3 regions of the Arthrobacter sp. KN11-1C genome follow, and region 2 is predicted to be linked to each of the others. Evidence: riboswitches for the same ligand, from Rfam matches in the RefSeq annotation. Region 2 holds a riboswitch; each other region holds the start of a gene.
What was found. A riboswitch is a leader RNA that binds a small molecule or an ion and turns the genes downstream of it on or off. The one in region 2 is predicted to bind thiamine pyrophosphate.

Region 1 (4,897 bases), 1.4 Mb from region 2:
GTCCGTGCCGGCGCCGTCGCTGAGCCCGACGGCGGCAACCACCGTGCCGGACACCGGCGCCAGTAGCCCCGCGAGGGTCAAAGCGAAGGTGGATTTTCCGGCGCCATTGGGGCCTGTGACGGTCAGTGCCTGCCCGGCGCGCACCTCGGCGTCGAGACCGGACTGCACGGGAAGCGGCGGGATCGTCGTGAAACCCCGGCGCCGCGACCGCTCACGGGACACCGCGAGCTCCCGGGTGGCGAGGAGCAACTCGCCGGCGTTCCGTGCCCCGGAGCTGCCCCCGGAACCGGCCGCAGTTCCCGAACGTGGCCGGGTGGCCGGGACGTACCCGGGGACCCAGACGCCCGCAGCAATGAGCATGTCCCTTGCTTGGACCAACACCGTCTCCGGATCGCCGTCCAGGAGAACCGCCGGCGTCGAGCCTTCCGTGGAGGAGGAACTGCCCGGCTGGAGCACCACGATCCGGTCCACGAGGTCTTTCCAGACGGAGACCCGGTGCTCCACCACCACCAACGTGGCGCCGGTCTTGTCGAGGCAGCGGCCCACGGCGTCGCGGACCTCCAGCACGCCCGCGGGGTCGAGGTTGGCGGTCGGCTCGTCCAGAAGGATCAGGCCCGGCCGCATCGCCAGGATACCGGCCAACGCAAGGCGCTGTTTCTGCCCGCCCGAGAGGGCCGACGTCGGGTGGTCGAGCGCAAAGTTGCCGCTGGCACTGCCACCGGCACTACGCCGCAGCCCGACGTCGTCGAGCGCTTCACCGACGCGCTTCCAAATCTCCTCCCGGGGCACGCAAAGGTTCTCGGCACCGAACGCGACGTCGTCGCCCAACCGGGAGAGCACCACCTGGGTTTCCGGGTCCTGCTGCATGAGTCCGGCACGGCCGCGCTGGGCCTTTGGCGAAACACCGTCCACGAGCAACGAGCCGGTCTCGTCGGCGTCGTCCCCTTCCTCGCCCAGCACGCCTGCCAGGGCATGCAGGAGCGTCGACTTGCCCGCGCCCGAGGGGCCGAGCAGCAGCACGCGCTCTCCCGGACGGATGTCCAGGTCCAGGGCGTGGATGGCCTGCGTGGTGCGGCCAGCGTGGCGCCAGCCCCAGCCTTGCGCGGAAATGGCGGCGGGTCGCACCACGGCAGAGGTGCCGGAATCAGGACTGGGCATCAGGAAAAGACGGGCTCCGAGGCGGCCTTGCGGGACGCGAACGCGCTCAGGACGCCGGTCCTTGCCAGGCCACGGGTAGCGATCCAGGACAGGCCTCCGGCAATGACGGCCCCGGAGATCGTGCAGAACACGATGTACGCGAGCTTGTCGACCGGTTCGTAGGCGATGTTCCAGCCCCACGGCAGGAAGGAGTCGTTCAGGCCGCAGAACAGGCCCGCGCCGGCACCGGCCAGCAGGGACACCGGCAGGTTGAACTTCTTGTACATGAAGGCCAGGAAGATGAGTTCCGCGCCAAGGCCCTGGAGCAGACCCGAGATCAGCACCGTGGTGCCGTACTGGTTACCCATGATGAGCTCGCTGGTGGCGGCCACAATTTCGCAGAAAATTGCCGCACCGGGCTTGCGGACGATGAGCATGCCCAGCACTGCCGGAATCATCCAACCGCCGGCGATCAGGCCGCCCAACGGAGGGTAACCGGCGGTCGCTGGGGTGACGACGAGAGCCATCTGGTCCCATGCCCAGAAGATCACGCCACCGGCGATGGAGATCAGCGCCGCCACGACAATGTCCACGACGCGCCAATTGTAGGCAGGCTTGGTGAGGCCCGTCCTTGCAGAAATACCAGTCATTTTGTCCTCCTGAGGAACAGGAGGGGAAAGTGTTCCCGGTTGCCTGCGAGCGGCTTCCGCCGCGCCGGTTCCGGACACTATGAGAACTCGACTCCCTTGCGCCGGTACTAGCCGGATCAGGTTCGAGGGTCTGCGGCTGTCCGCACTCTCAGCGCCCGTCCTCCGTGCCGCATTGCTGCGAGCCCGACGGCGGCGCTCCCCTGTCGTTATCAATCCACCCTTTTGGGCGTGGTTCAGTTTACACCTTGGCAGGGTTTCGAAGCCTGGACAAAGACGCGAACCGACGGATTCTGCTCGATCATTCGCCGGGTGGGCGCAGTCGGGCCCGGAATGGCGCGGGCGGCCACAGAAACTGGGAGAATGATCCAGCAGAATGTGACGCAGAAGCGCAGGCAAAGGAGCGGTCTTGGCAGGGATTGACGAAACGAACAGCACGGCCGAACCGAGACTCGCCGCGAGCGTGATCCTGGTCCGCGACGCCGCGGTTCCGGAGGGCTCCGAAGATGCGGCGCGCGCTTTGGAAGTGTTCGTCCAGCACCGGGTGAGCACGATGGACTTCGCCGCCGGAATGGTCGTTTTCCCCGGCGGCCGGGTGGACCAGGCGGACAGCTCCGGCTGGGACTTCGCGGACGACGTCGTCGAGCGGCACGCCGCCGCATGGCACCGGAGCAGCATCGCCGCCGAGCCCTCTTCCGCCCCGTTGAACGCCGGCCGCGTACTGGCGGCCGCACAGCGCGAGGTTTTCGAAGAGGCCGGGCTGAAACTCGACGCTGCCACCCTCCGTCCGTGGGCCAACTGGGTCACCCCGGCAGACCAGCCCAAGCGCTTCGACACCTACTTCTACCTTGCCTGCCCGGTTTCCGGTGCCGAGCCAAGGCACCAGACCACGGAAGCGTCATCCTCCCTGTGGATGCCGGTCCGCGCAATCCTTGATGCCGAAGCCGCCGGAACACTCAAGCTCATGCCGCCCACCTTGGTGCTGCTGGATGAGCTCCTCGCCCTCGGCACGATGGAAGCTGTGCTGGCCGAGAGCCGTGACATCGTTCCCGTGCGTCCAAACCCGGGGGCCCTGCAGGAGTTCTTCCGGCTGAGGCACCAGGCGCCATCCGATGCTCCGGAACTGCCCTGAAGTGGGGTTAGGCTGGGGACGGTCCTGTTTCCTCCCGCAAGGAGTCCCGGAATGAACTTCTTCTTCAAACTGCTCGGCACCGGCGTGAGCATCGGCGCAGGCTTTGCTGGCACCAAGCTCGTCAACGCCCTGTGGGAAAAAACCACGGGCAACAAGCCACCCAAGGGCAACGACGACATGGAAGCGAGCCTGCGTTCCGCCCTGACCTTCGCCCTGATTTCCGCCGCTGTCAGCGCCGTCATCCAGGTTGTCGCGGGCCGGGGTACGAAGCGCGCCATCTCGCACTTCGAAAAGACGCAGGACGTCGTCTAGGCGGACGGTCCGCCGTTAGCGCCCGCGCCCCCGCTATCCCGGGCGTCGCGGGCGTTGCCGCCATCCCGGACGCTCCCGCCGTCGCGCGTGCTCCCGGTGCGGGGCACTTCCGAAGCGGCTTCCTGGGCTTTCTCCGCTGCACGTTGACCGGCAGCCCGCAATACCACGGCCTCGAGTTCGTCTATGCTCAGCAGCTCGGGGTGGAGGTGCTTGGTCCGGTAGCCTGCGCGGCCCACCATGTGTGCGGACACGGGCACGGTCAGCAATTGGAAGATCCAGGCGACCGCCAGGATCGGCCACACCCACCATTCGCGCATCTGCAGCCCGATAGCCGCCAAGAGAAGGAACAACCCCAGCACTTGGGGCTTGGTGGCTGCGTGCATGCGGCTCATGAGGTCCGGGAAGCGCAACAGGCCGATTGCCGCGCCCAATGACATCAGCGCACCGACAATCAGCAGCACCGCGGTGACGGCGTCGATGACGGCGTCCGCTCCGGTGGCGTTAGGAGTCATTGACTTGTCCTCTCCTGTCGGCCACGAACCGGGCCACCGTCACCGATCCGACGAAGCCGATCAGCGTCAGAGCGACGAGCAGCACGAGGTTGTTGAGGTGCCTGTTGACGGCCATGTCGATGGCCAGCGCTGCACCCAATATGGCGAGCAGCACATCCGAGGCGAGCACCCGGTCCAGCAGCGAAGGCCCGACGGCGATCCTGTAGATCGCGCCCGCCGCCGCGAGGCTAAGAATCACCGCCGTGACGATCAGCACGATGTCCTTCATGAGCCAGCTCCCCTCGTTGCAGGCCAGCCTTCGGCCTGGAGTGCGTCCATTTCGGCCCGGGTACCCATGATCCGGATCAGCGAGGCCTCCGTGTCCTGGACGTCCTTGCGCAGCTTGGCGGTGTCCACCACGTTGCGGACATTGAGTCCGTGGATATAGAGCGTGGACGTCGAGCGATCCACCTCCACCACCAAGGAACCCGGAATCAGCGAAATCACGTGCCCGGTGGCCGTCACCATGAGGTCGGAACGGCTGCGCAGGGGAACAGCAACCACTGCGTTGGTTACCGAAGGACCCCGGAAGACCGCCAGGTACATGACTTGGAAGCTCGCGGCCACCACTTTGCCGAGGAACACCACGGCGAAAGGAATGGCGCGCAGCACGTTGAAACGCCCGCTGAGCTCCACGGGAGGCAAATAGAAGACCCTTGCTACCACCACCGCGATCAGTGCACCGAACACCAAGTTGCCCGGGCTGAAGTCCCGCCAAAGCGCACCCCAGACGACCACCAGCCAGACCAGCAGGGGCAACTCCGTGCGGAACGAAATCCTCTTTCGACTCACTTTCCACCTCCCTGCGGTGGAGTCGACGCATCCGGCCCAGCGATGTCCGGAACTTTCGCATTCCCGCCGAGCACGGAATGGATGTACGCCGTACGGTCCAGCATCTGTGTCGCGGAGTTTCCGGCCAATTGGAAGAGCGGACCCGCAAAGACGGTCAGGGCCATGCCAAAGACCACCAGCGCGGCGGTCGGCCCCACCATGGTCCGTGGAAGCAGCCCGACGGCCGCAGTGTCCTTCAGGACCGGGGCCGGGTAGTCCGCGTCCTCGGGTTTCCGCCAGAATGCGCGGTTCCAGACGCGGGCGATCGCCAACAAGGTCAAGAGGCT
Region 2 (4,897 bases):
CGGGAAAGGTGCCCCCTCAACACGGTGCACTGCGGTTTCAACACCACCTCAAGGGACGCGCGGGGATCGTTTGCGTAGAGCACGACGTCGGCACTGGCGCCTTCGCTGATGGCGTCGGCCCCCAGCCACTCGCGGGCGGACCAGCAGGCGGCGTCGAGCGCGGCGGCCGGCGGCAGGCCGGCCCGGTGCAGTTCCAGGATCTCCTCGCCGATCCGGCCGTGCTTGATGACGCTGCCGGCGTCCGTCCCGGCGTATACCCGCACCCCGGCGTCGAACGCCTCGAGGATCCGCTCATGCCGACGCTCCCAGAGCGCGATCATGTGGGCGGCGTAACGGGGGAACTTCGCTTCCGCCTGTTTCGCGATGTCCGGGAACGTCGCAATGTTGATGAGGGTGGGGACGATCGGTACGCCTTGGTCCAGCAGCCGGGGAATGTGGTGCGGCAACAATCCGGTGGCGTGCTCGATGCAGTCGATGCCGGCGTCGAGCATGTCGTCGATGGTCCCTTCGGCGAAGCAATGGGCGGTCACCCGGGCCCCCTCGTCGTGCGCCGCCGCGACAGCGTCCTTGACGACGGCCGCCGGAAAGGACGGGCCGAGATCCCCGGCGGAGCGGTCGATCCAGTCCCCGACGATCTTGACCCAGCCGTCCCCGGACCGTGCCTGCTTGCGCACCGCTTCCACCAGATCCTCCGGCTCGACTTCTTCGGCCAGCCCGGGGATGTAACGGCGTTGCCTCGCGATATGCCTGCCCGCGCGGATGATTCTGGGCATGTCCGTGCGGCGCTGCAGCCAGCGCGTGTCGCTCGCGGAACCGGCGTCGCGGATCAAGAGAGTCCCGGCCTTCCTGTCCGCCGTCGCCTGCAAGCGGGCAGTCTCCTCGTCGACAGCTCCGCCCTTGCCCAAGCCAACATGGCAATGCGCGTCGACCAAGCCGGGCAGCACCCATCCATCCAGCACTACGTCCGGTTTCGCGAGGGGGCGGACAAAGGTCATCCGTCCGTCGACCGACCAGAGACCTCGCAGTTCCTCCTCCGGCCCGGTGAGGACAGCGCCGCTGAATTCGATGATTTCCGCCATGAATCCACCCTAGACTCAGGCGCCGTCGCCGGGGCAGTCACATCTGTCCTCGGTCACATCTGTCTCGAGGACTCCCGGCTGTGGTAGCTTCATCTACGACCACACGGGGGCCCTTGCAAGGGCTGAGATCGGGCTGACGCAGCCTGCGACCGTTGAACCTGTCCGGGTAATGCCGGCGAAGGAAGTGAGTACTCCTTGAGCACCAAAGAAACACAGCTGAGCCCTGCCCAAAACGAATCGGCGCAGGAGGTGACACAGTCGCTCAAGTCGCATTCCCTCGCGTTCCTGGAGGACACAGCGACGGGAATCCGTGTCCCGGTCACGGAAATAGCCCTGGAACCATCTCCCAACGGCGAGGCCAACGCCCCCTTCCGGGTGTACCGCACGGCAGGGCCGGGGAGTAATCCCGTAGTGGGCCTCGAACCGTTCCGGAGCGAGTGGATCGAAGCACGTGGCGACACCGAGGCTTACAGCGGCCGCGAACGGAACCTGCTCGACGACGGCAAATCGGCCGTGCGCCGCGGAGCCGCCTCCGCGGAGTGGAAGGGCGCACAGCCGGTGCCCCGCCGCGCCGTCGACGGCAAGACCGTGACGCAGATGCATTACGCCAAACAGGGCATCGTCACGCCCGAAATGCAATTCGTGGCACTTCGCGAGAACTGCGATGTGGAACTGGTCCGCAGCGAAGTCGCCGCCGGCCGGGCCATCATCCCCAACAACATCAACCACCCCGAATCCGAACCGATGATCATCGGCAAGGCGTTCCTGGTGAAGATCAATGCCAACATCGGCAATTCGGCCGTCACCAGCTCCATCGCTGAAGAAGTGGACAAGTTGCAGTGGGCCACGCAATGGGGCGCCGACACCGTCATGGACCTGTCCACGGGTGACGACATCCACACCACCCGCGAATGGATCATCCGCAACTCCCCCGTACCGATCGGCACCGTGCCGATTTACCAGGCCCTCGAGAAGGTCAACGGAGAAGCCAACAAACTCAGCTGGGAGATCTTCCGCGACACCGTCATTGAACAATGCGAGCAGGGCGTGGACTACATGACCATCCACGCCGGCGTGTTGCTGCGGTACGTGCCGCTCACCGCGAACCGCGTGACGGGCATCGTTTCCCGCGGCGGCTCCATCATGGCGGGCTGGTGCCTGGCGCACCACGAGGAAAACTTCCTCTACACGCATTTCGACGAACTCTGCGAAATCTTCGCCAAGTACGACGTCGCGTTCTCGCTGGGTGATGGACTGCGCCCGGGAGCGACGGCGGACGCCAACGATGCCGCACAGTTCGCCGAGCTCGACACCTTGGCCGAGCTGACGAAGCGGGCATGGGAATTCGACGTCCAGGTCATGGTGGAGGGCCCCGGCCACATTCCGTTCCACTTGGTGCGGGAGAACGTGGAGCGTCAGCAGGAGCTGTGCGACGGCGCCCCGTTCTACACCCTGGGACCCTTGGTCACCGACGTCGCTCCGGGCTACGACCACATCACCTCAGCCATCGGCGCCACGGAAATCGCACGCTACGGAACCGCGATGCTCTGCTATGTCACCCCGAAGGAACACTTGGGCCTGCCAAACAAGGACGACGTCAAGACCGGTGTGATCACCTACAAGATCGCCGCCCACGCCGCGGACCTCGCCAAGGGACACCCGGGCGCCCACGAGCGCGACGATGCCCTCTCCAAGGCCCGCTTCGAGTTCCGCTGGCGTGACCAGTTCGCCTTGTCGTTGGATCCGGTCACGGCGGAAGCGTTCCATGACGAGACGCTCCCGGCCGAACCGGCCAAGACGGCACACTTCTGTTCGATGTGCGGACCGAAATTCTGCTCCATGCGGATCAGCCAGGACATCCGCGACGAGTACGGCTCCGCGGATTCCCAAGCGGCCATCGCGGAAATGTTTAGCGGGATGCGCGAAAAGAGCGCTGAGTTCCTGGCATCGGGCGGCAAGGTCTATTTGCCCGAGCTTGAAGTTCCCGGAGGAAACCGCGGCGCGAATTCAGGAAGCCTGAACTGATCAGGACGCTTGGACTGATCCTGCGCGGCTGACGTCCGCGATGAAGGAGCGGATGATCCGGTCTCCTTCAACGGAGTCATGAGGCCGGTGTCCTCCAGCCGCAACGCGGCGGAGGGCGCCGGTTTCCTGCAGGTAGCCGGCGATCTCTTCGTACAGGGGCTCCCAACCACCGGTCAGGACAAGCGTGGGGACTCCAGGCACGATGTGCAGGGGCGCTTCCCACGGCGGAGCCTGGAGCCGCAGCCGCCGGGCGGTCCGGCGGGCCTCGGGGGTGCTGAGGACCGCCGCCTCGGAGGAAAACGCGCGGCGGACAAATTCGCGCTGGTAATCGTCATCGCTGAGTTCGTGCCGGACCCGGAACAACGGCTCCATGAGTGCCCGGTAAGCCGCAGTGGCGGGCAATTCGGCCGTCAATGAAAGACAAGCCGGCTCCACCAAGACGAGGGACCGGACCAGGTCCGGCCGTTCCACCGCGGCCAACATGGCGGAAATCGCGCCTTGGGAATGCGCTACGACATGGCCGCCACGCGAAGGGCCCGGGGTTGACGCGGCTTCCCGCGCTCCGAGACACTCCAAGATGATGTCCACATCGGTGGCAACATCGGATTCCAAAGGCTCGGCCTGCGCATCGAAGCCGTGGCGTTTCAGGAAGAGCGCATCGTACTGCAGCGCCATGCCGTGTTGCTTCGGCCAGGCGGCAGCGCCGAATGTGCCTGCTCCATGGACGAACACAACGCGCTGCTTTTGCATCCACCCAGCCTATGGCACGGGACGGACAACCCAACTCATCCCCGCCGCAAGCGAACCCCGGCGGCGTGGTGCCCAACTGACTAGCAGTTGTTGTCGTTCTGAGCCCTCAAAACGACACCTACTGCGAGCTAGTTGGGTGGGACGGCTACTTGCCGAGGAACTTGTCGAAGCCCTTCGGCAGGTTGAGCTGCGAGGGGTCGAAGTCGCCGGATGGCTGGCCGAATGCCGCGCCGGTGCGAACAGCGTTAGCCCGCTTGTTCTCGGCGTCGCGCAATTCCTGGGCAGCCTTGGCGGGGTTTCCGGAACGGGCCTTCTTTTTGGGCGCGTTCTTGCTCGCCTTGCGGGAACCGCCACCGAGGCCGGGCATGCCGGGCATCCCTGGCATGCCGCCGCCCTGGGCCAGCTTCTTCATCATCTTCTGGGCCTGCGCGAAACGCTCCAGGAGGCCGTTGACCTCGGAGACGTGCACACCGGAACCACGGGCGATGCGGGCGCGGCGGGAACCGTTGATGATTTTCGGAGCCAAACGCTCGTGCGGGGTCATGGAGCGGACAATCGCCTCCACGCGATCGATTTCCCGCTCGTCGAACTGCTCCAACTGCTGGCGGATGTTCTGCGCACCCGGCATCATCATGAGCATCTTCTTCATGGAGCCCATGTTGCGGATCTGTTGCATCTGGGCGAGGAAGTCGTCCAGGGTGAAGTCTTCCTGGTCGGCGAACTTCTTCGCCATCCGGGCAGCTTCGTCCTTGTCCCAGTTCTTCTCTGCCTGTTCGATCAGGGTAAGAACGTCACCCATATCGAGGATGCGGGACGCCATGCGGTCCGGGTGGAACAGTTCGAAGTCGTCCAGGCCTTCGCCGGTGGACGCGAACATGACCGGCTTCCCGGTGACGGACGCGACCGAGAGGGCGGCACCACCGCGGGCGTCGCCGTCGAGCTTCGACAGCACGACACCCGTGAAGTTGACGCCCTCATCGAAGGCAACCGCCGTGTTGACGGCGTCCTGGCCGATCATGGAGTCGATCACGAACAGCACTTCG
Region 3 (4,897 bases), 350 kb from region 2:
GGGCTTCGTTGTCTGGGGAACTGACAAACGCCGTGGCACGTACGGAATCACCCTGCCCGCCGGCGTTTCGGTGGCCGTCGCCATGCTGAGTTGGATGATCTTCATCCAACTTGGCTTTGGCTACCAGCCTGGCGTGACGTGGATCCCCTGGGTCCTGCCCATCATTCTGGGTACCGTGGCGGCAGCGGCGGCCTCGTACTTCCTGGGCCACCACCGGGCCCGGCACGACACCGCCCAGCTGACCGCGGCGCTGCGACTCTAACCGGCGCTGCCCAAACGGGCCGGCGACACTCAAAGAGAACGGCGACTCCCGTATCCGGGCGTCGCCGTTCTGTTTGCGTGTCGCGGACAAATGTGGCTCAGGGTAGAGCTTCAGGTTTGGCAACCGCCCCGGCTTCCTTGGCTGCTCCGCTGACGCTCTGAGCTGCCCGGACGTCGCGTTGCGTCACCTCGCTCCCGGCGTCGTGGGAGGTGTAGCGGATGGACACCCGGTTGTACCGCCAGTCAAGGTCCGGGTGGTGGTTCTGCTGCTCGGCGATGCGCCCGACGGCGGCAATCAGCTTGAGTGCGGCAGCCGACGTCGGGCATTTATAGACCGTGACGAGGCCGCCCAGGCGGTACCGCCAGTCCGGCAATTCCGCCAAGGCATCGTCGATCGCGGACTTGGTGAGGATGTCATCCTTGCCGGCCATGGGAGCTCCTTCGCTGACACTGGATTCACAGGAATCCGCCAATGGCCGGCAGAAACCCGCTAGAGGAACTCTGCCCGGCCCTCCATGGCCGAGGACGCCAGCGCATGTTCCCGGCGCGGGATCCGGCCCGCCTGCTTCGCCAGCCTACCGGCGATGACCGCGTGTTTGAAGGCCTCGCCCATCTGCACCGGGTTCTGCGCACGGGTCACCGCCGTGGCGAGCAGCACGGCGTCGCAACCGAGCTCCATCGCCAGGGCGGCGTCGGACGCAGTGCCGATGCCGGCGTCGAGCACTACCGGCACCGAAGCGCGGGACACAATCAACTCGATGTTGTGGGGATTCAGGATGCCCAAGCCGGTGCCGATAGGCGCGCCCAAGGGCATCACCGCTGTTGCTCCGAGGTTTTCCAGTCGGAGCGCCAGCACGGGGTCGTCGTTGGTGTAGGCGAAGACCTTGAAGCCGCGGTCCACGAGTTTCTCCGTTGCATCCACCAATTCCACGGCGTCGGGCAGCAGCGTCTGCTCGTCGGCGATGACCTCGAGCTTGACCCAATCCGTTTCCAAGGCCTCCCGGGCAAGTTCAGCTGTCATGACAGCATCCTTGGCGGTAAAACAACCGGCCGTGTTGGGCAGGACCCGGATACCGTGGTCCACGAGCAACTGGAACAGCGAACCTGTTTCCGTCGGTGAGTACCTCCGCATGGCAACGGTGGTGAGTTCCGTGCCGGAGGCCAGCAAGGCCGCGCCCAGGCCGTCCAGGCTCGGGGCTCCGCCGGTCCCCATGATGAGGCGCGAGCCGAACTCAACCCCGTCGATCACCAGGGCGTCTGTCCGGGTGCTTGCTGCTTGCGTGCTTGATGCGGTCATGGTTCAGCCTCCCTGTACTGCGGTAACGATTTCGAGTTCGTCGCCCTCTGCGAGCGCGGTGGCAGCCCATTGGCTGCGCGGCACCACTTCGGAATTGCGTGCGACGGCGACTCCGATCTTGCGTCCGTCGGCCGCCTGGCCGCTGGGGTCCACAAGCCGTCCGGTGATGTGGCTGACGAGTGTGGTCACGGACGCGCCGTCGCCCAGCGTGTGGTCTGTGCCGTTCAATTTGATGTTCATGCGTGGTCCTTCGGAAGGGGATTTGGGGTGTCGGCCGAGGGGCCGCCTGTGGATGCCCTCGCTGCTGAGAGCGGGCGGGAGAAGCGGTCCGGGCGGAATTTGTTCCACCGCGGATCGGCGTTGCCATCCATGAGTCCGACGCAGATTTTCGCCGCTGCCGGGGTGAGGAGCACGCCGTGCCGGAAAAAGCCGCTGGCCACGATGAGGCCCGGCACGGTTCCTTCGCGACCTTCGACGCGGCCCAGCAGCGGTGCGTTGTCCGGTGTGCCGGGGCGGGCACGGGCGGTCGCCTCGAGGAGTTCCAGTTCGGCAACAGCCGGAACCAGTACCTGGGCGTCGCGGAGCAATTGGTACACGCCGCCGGCTGACACCGGGTTGGATCCTCCCCCGGACGCCGACAAACCGTCTTCGCGTTGCGTTGCGCCGATCACCACGGTCCCGTCGCCGCGGGGAACGATATACACGGGCACTCCGCGCACCATCCCACGGACGGTGGCGGTGACAAGGGGTTGCAGGTGCTCCGGGACGCGCAGCCTCAGTATGTCGCCGTACACGGGACGCAGTGGCAGCGACAATCCATCCGGCAGGCCGTTCAAGCGGGCAGCATCCAGTCCGTTGGCCACCACTGTTTCGGCTGCGAGGATTTTGGCGCCCGAACCGAGCACCGCCCCGACGACGCGCCCTTCCTCCCATAGGAGGCCCGCCGCTGTGTCGTGGACCGCAAACCCGTCCCCGGCCCCCGCGATCCAGCTCGAATCGCCGGGCTGGTGGTCTGCCAAGGCACCGAGAATCGCGGCCGAGAGCCGGCGCGGATCCACTTGGTGATCGCCCGGGATATCGAAAGCACAGGAAATCTGCGGGCTCAAGAGCGGCTCGCGCTCCCGCGCCTCGCGCAACGGGACGGATTCCACCACCAGGCCATGGGCGAGCTGGACGTCACGAAGGTCGGCGAGCGCCCGGCGGTCCGCGGCGTCCGCACCGACGGCGAGGGTCGGCGTCGTGCGGTAACCCGTGCCGCGTCCGGCACTGGAGGCGGTCACATTGCGTTCGAAGTCCGGCCACAGCGCCGAGGATTCGAGCATGAGCTCCAGGAGGTCCTCTTCCTGGTAGTGGAGTTCACTGACGGGCGCCAACATGCCGGCCGCCGCAAAGGTGGCACCGCTCGCCGGTGCGGGATCGATCAGGGCAACCGAGCGGCCGGAGCTGCGGGCTTCCCACGCGATGCCCAGGCCGATGACGCCGCCCCCGATCACCGCCACATCCGCGTGCAGGGGCCCGTTCCGGGTGTTTGCTTTTTCCATGGAGTCCTTCCCTACGCCGGTACTAGCCGGATCAGGTCAAGCGGTCGGCGCTGAAGCCCTCTCAGCCGCGCGGCGATTGTGACCGCCGCCGCGGCTCCCGCGGTACCAGCCCAGTTTAGAGGAACTACTCTGTTTCCATGACCCAGCACGATGTCCACACCACCGCCCGCCTGTACCTCTGCACCGACGCCCGCAAGCAACAGGGTGATTTTGAGCAATTCGTCGATGCCGCGTTCGAGGGCGGCGTGGACATCATCCAGCTGCGTGACAAGACCATCGAAGCCGCCGAGGAACTGGAACTCCTGGAGATCCTGCAGGCCGTCGCGCACCGTCACGGCCGTCTCTGGGCAGTCAACGACCGCGCGGACATAGCTTCCCTCTCCGGCGCACCGGTGTTCCATATCGGCCAAAAGGACATCCCGCTGCGCTCGGCCCGGAAGCTGCTCCACGACCCCGCCATCATCGGCCTCTCCACGCACACTCCGGAACAGATTGACGCAGCCATCGCCGCGTCTCCCGGCCGCAGCGGACTGGACTACTTCTGCGTCGGGCCAGTGTGGGCCACTCCCACCAAGCCGGGACGCTCCGCCGTCGGGCTCGATTTGGTGAAGTATGCCGCCAACGCGGTGAAGCAGGCAGACGCCGAGACAGTCGGCGGCGTGGTGCTCCCCTGGTTCGCGATCGGGGGCATCGATCTGGGCAACGTCGAAGAGGTGGTGGAGGCCGGGGCAAGCCGCATCGTGGTGGTCCGCGCCATCACCGAGGCAGAGGATCCGACGGCGGCAGCCCAGGCACTCCTGGCCGCCCTCGACGCCGCGGCGGCCTAGCGAGACGCCGAAAGATTTTGGAGTTACCCTGACTTTCGTGTCACATCAGCGGATAGCCCCGAATGTCAGTGAAACGTCGAACCAGCTTGCGGAAGCACTGGCTGCGCTTCGGACTGAACTCGAGCTGCCTGCAGGCTATCCCGCTGAAGCGCTGCGCGACGCCGAAGCGGCGGTTTCCGGACACACCCTGCCGGTGCAGGACCTCACCGACGTTCCGTTCATCACGATCGACCCGGCCTCTTCCACGGATCTCGACCAGGCGCTCTTCATAGACCGCTCCGGCGATGGTTACAGGGTCCTCTACGCCATCTCCGATGTGCCCTCCTTCGTGCCCCCGGGAGGCGCGCTCGACGCCGAAACCCGCCACCGCGGTCAAACGTTCTATGCCCCGGACGGCCGCATACCGCTGCACCCCGAGATCATCAGCGAACACGCCGGAAGCCTGTTGGCCGGGCAGACGTGCGGCGCGTTCGTGTGGGACTTCGAACTCGACGCCGAAGCGGAGTTCCGTACCGTCTCCGTGCGTCGGGCAAGCGTACGCAGCCGCGCCAAGCTCAACTACAAGGGCGTGCAGGCGGAGATCGATTCCGGCGCGGCCGATCCCGTCCTCCAGCTCCTCAAGGAGGTCGGGCTCAAACGGGTGGAACTCGAACGCCGCCGCGGCGGAGCCAGCCTGAACATGCCTGAGCAGGAAATCGTGCAGCTGCCCGACGGCGAGGGGTACAGGATCGTCGCAGCGCCCTCGCTGCCGGTGGAGGACTGGAACGCCCAGATTTCGCTCATGACCGGGATGGCAGCCGCCCAGCTGATGCTCGACGGCAAAGTAGGAATCCTGCGGACCATGCCCGCCCCCGACGAGCGTTCGTTGCTCCATTTCAAACGGCAAACCGGGGCACTTGGCAAACCCTGGACCGAGGGGACCAGCTATGGCGAGTACCTGCGGAGCCTCGACGCCAAGGACCCCCGGCAAC

Region 1: another riboswitch for thiamine pyrophosphate. It lies ahead of ACSBOX_RS01685 (ECF transporter S component); the one in region 2 lies ahead of thiC (phosphomethylpyrimidine synthase ThiC).
Region 3: another riboswitch for thiamine pyrophosphate. It lies ahead of thiO (glycine oxidase ThiO); the one in region 2 lies ahead of thiC (phosphomethylpyrimidine synthase ThiC).

What each region holds. Positions count from the first base shown of each region.
Region 1 covers NZ_CP197467.1:342,426-347,322, reverse strand. The annotation lists gene ACSBOX_RS01690 (ABC transporter ATP-binding protein) at 1-1,158, opposite strand, end outside; gene ACSBOX_RS01685 (ECF transporter S component) at 1,158-1,787, opposite strand; TPP riboswitch at 1,863-1,999, opposite strand; gene ACSBOX_RS01680 (NUDIX hydrolase) at 2,194-2,916, shown strand; gene ACSBOX_RS01675 (DUF4235 domain-containing protein) at 2,968-3,228, shown strand; gene mnhG (monovalent cation/H(+) antiporter subunit G) at 3,225-3,740, opposite strand; gene ACSBOX_RS01665 (monovalent cation/H+ antiporter complex subunit F) at 3,730-4,008, opposite strand; gene ACSBOX_RS01660 (Na+/H+ antiporter subunit E) at 4,005-4,571, opposite strand; gene ACSBOX_RS01655 (Na+/H+ antiporter subunit D) at 4,568-4,897, opposite strand, start outside.
Region 2 covers NZ_CP197467.1:1,717,643-1,722,539, reverse strand. The annotation lists gene ACSBOX_RS08035 (amidohydrolase family protein) at 1-1,079, opposite strand, end outside; TPP riboswitch at 1,173-1,280, shown strand; gene thiC (phosphomethylpyrimidine synthase ThiC) at 1,275-3,104, shown strand; gene ACSBOX_RS08025 (alpha/beta hydrolase) at 3,105-3,854, opposite strand; gene ffh (signal recognition particle protein) at 4,000-4,897, opposite strand, start outside.
Region 3 covers NZ_CP197467.1:1,368,561-1,373,457, reverse strand. The annotation lists gene ACSBOX_RS06485 (hypothetical protein) at 1-262, shown strand, start outside; gene ACSBOX_RS06480 (4a-hydroxytetrahydrobiopterin dehydratase) at 360-692, opposite strand; gene ACSBOX_RS06475 (thiazole synthase) at 752-1,558, opposite strand; gene thiS (sulfur carrier protein ThiS) at 1,562-1,798, opposite strand; gene thiO (glycine oxidase ThiO) at 1,795-3,099, opposite strand; TPP riboswitch at 3,091-3,210, opposite strand; gene thiE (thiamine phosphate synthase) at 3,237-3,926, shown strand; gene ACSBOX_RS06455 (RNB domain-containing ribonuclease) at 3,964-4,897, shown strand, end outside.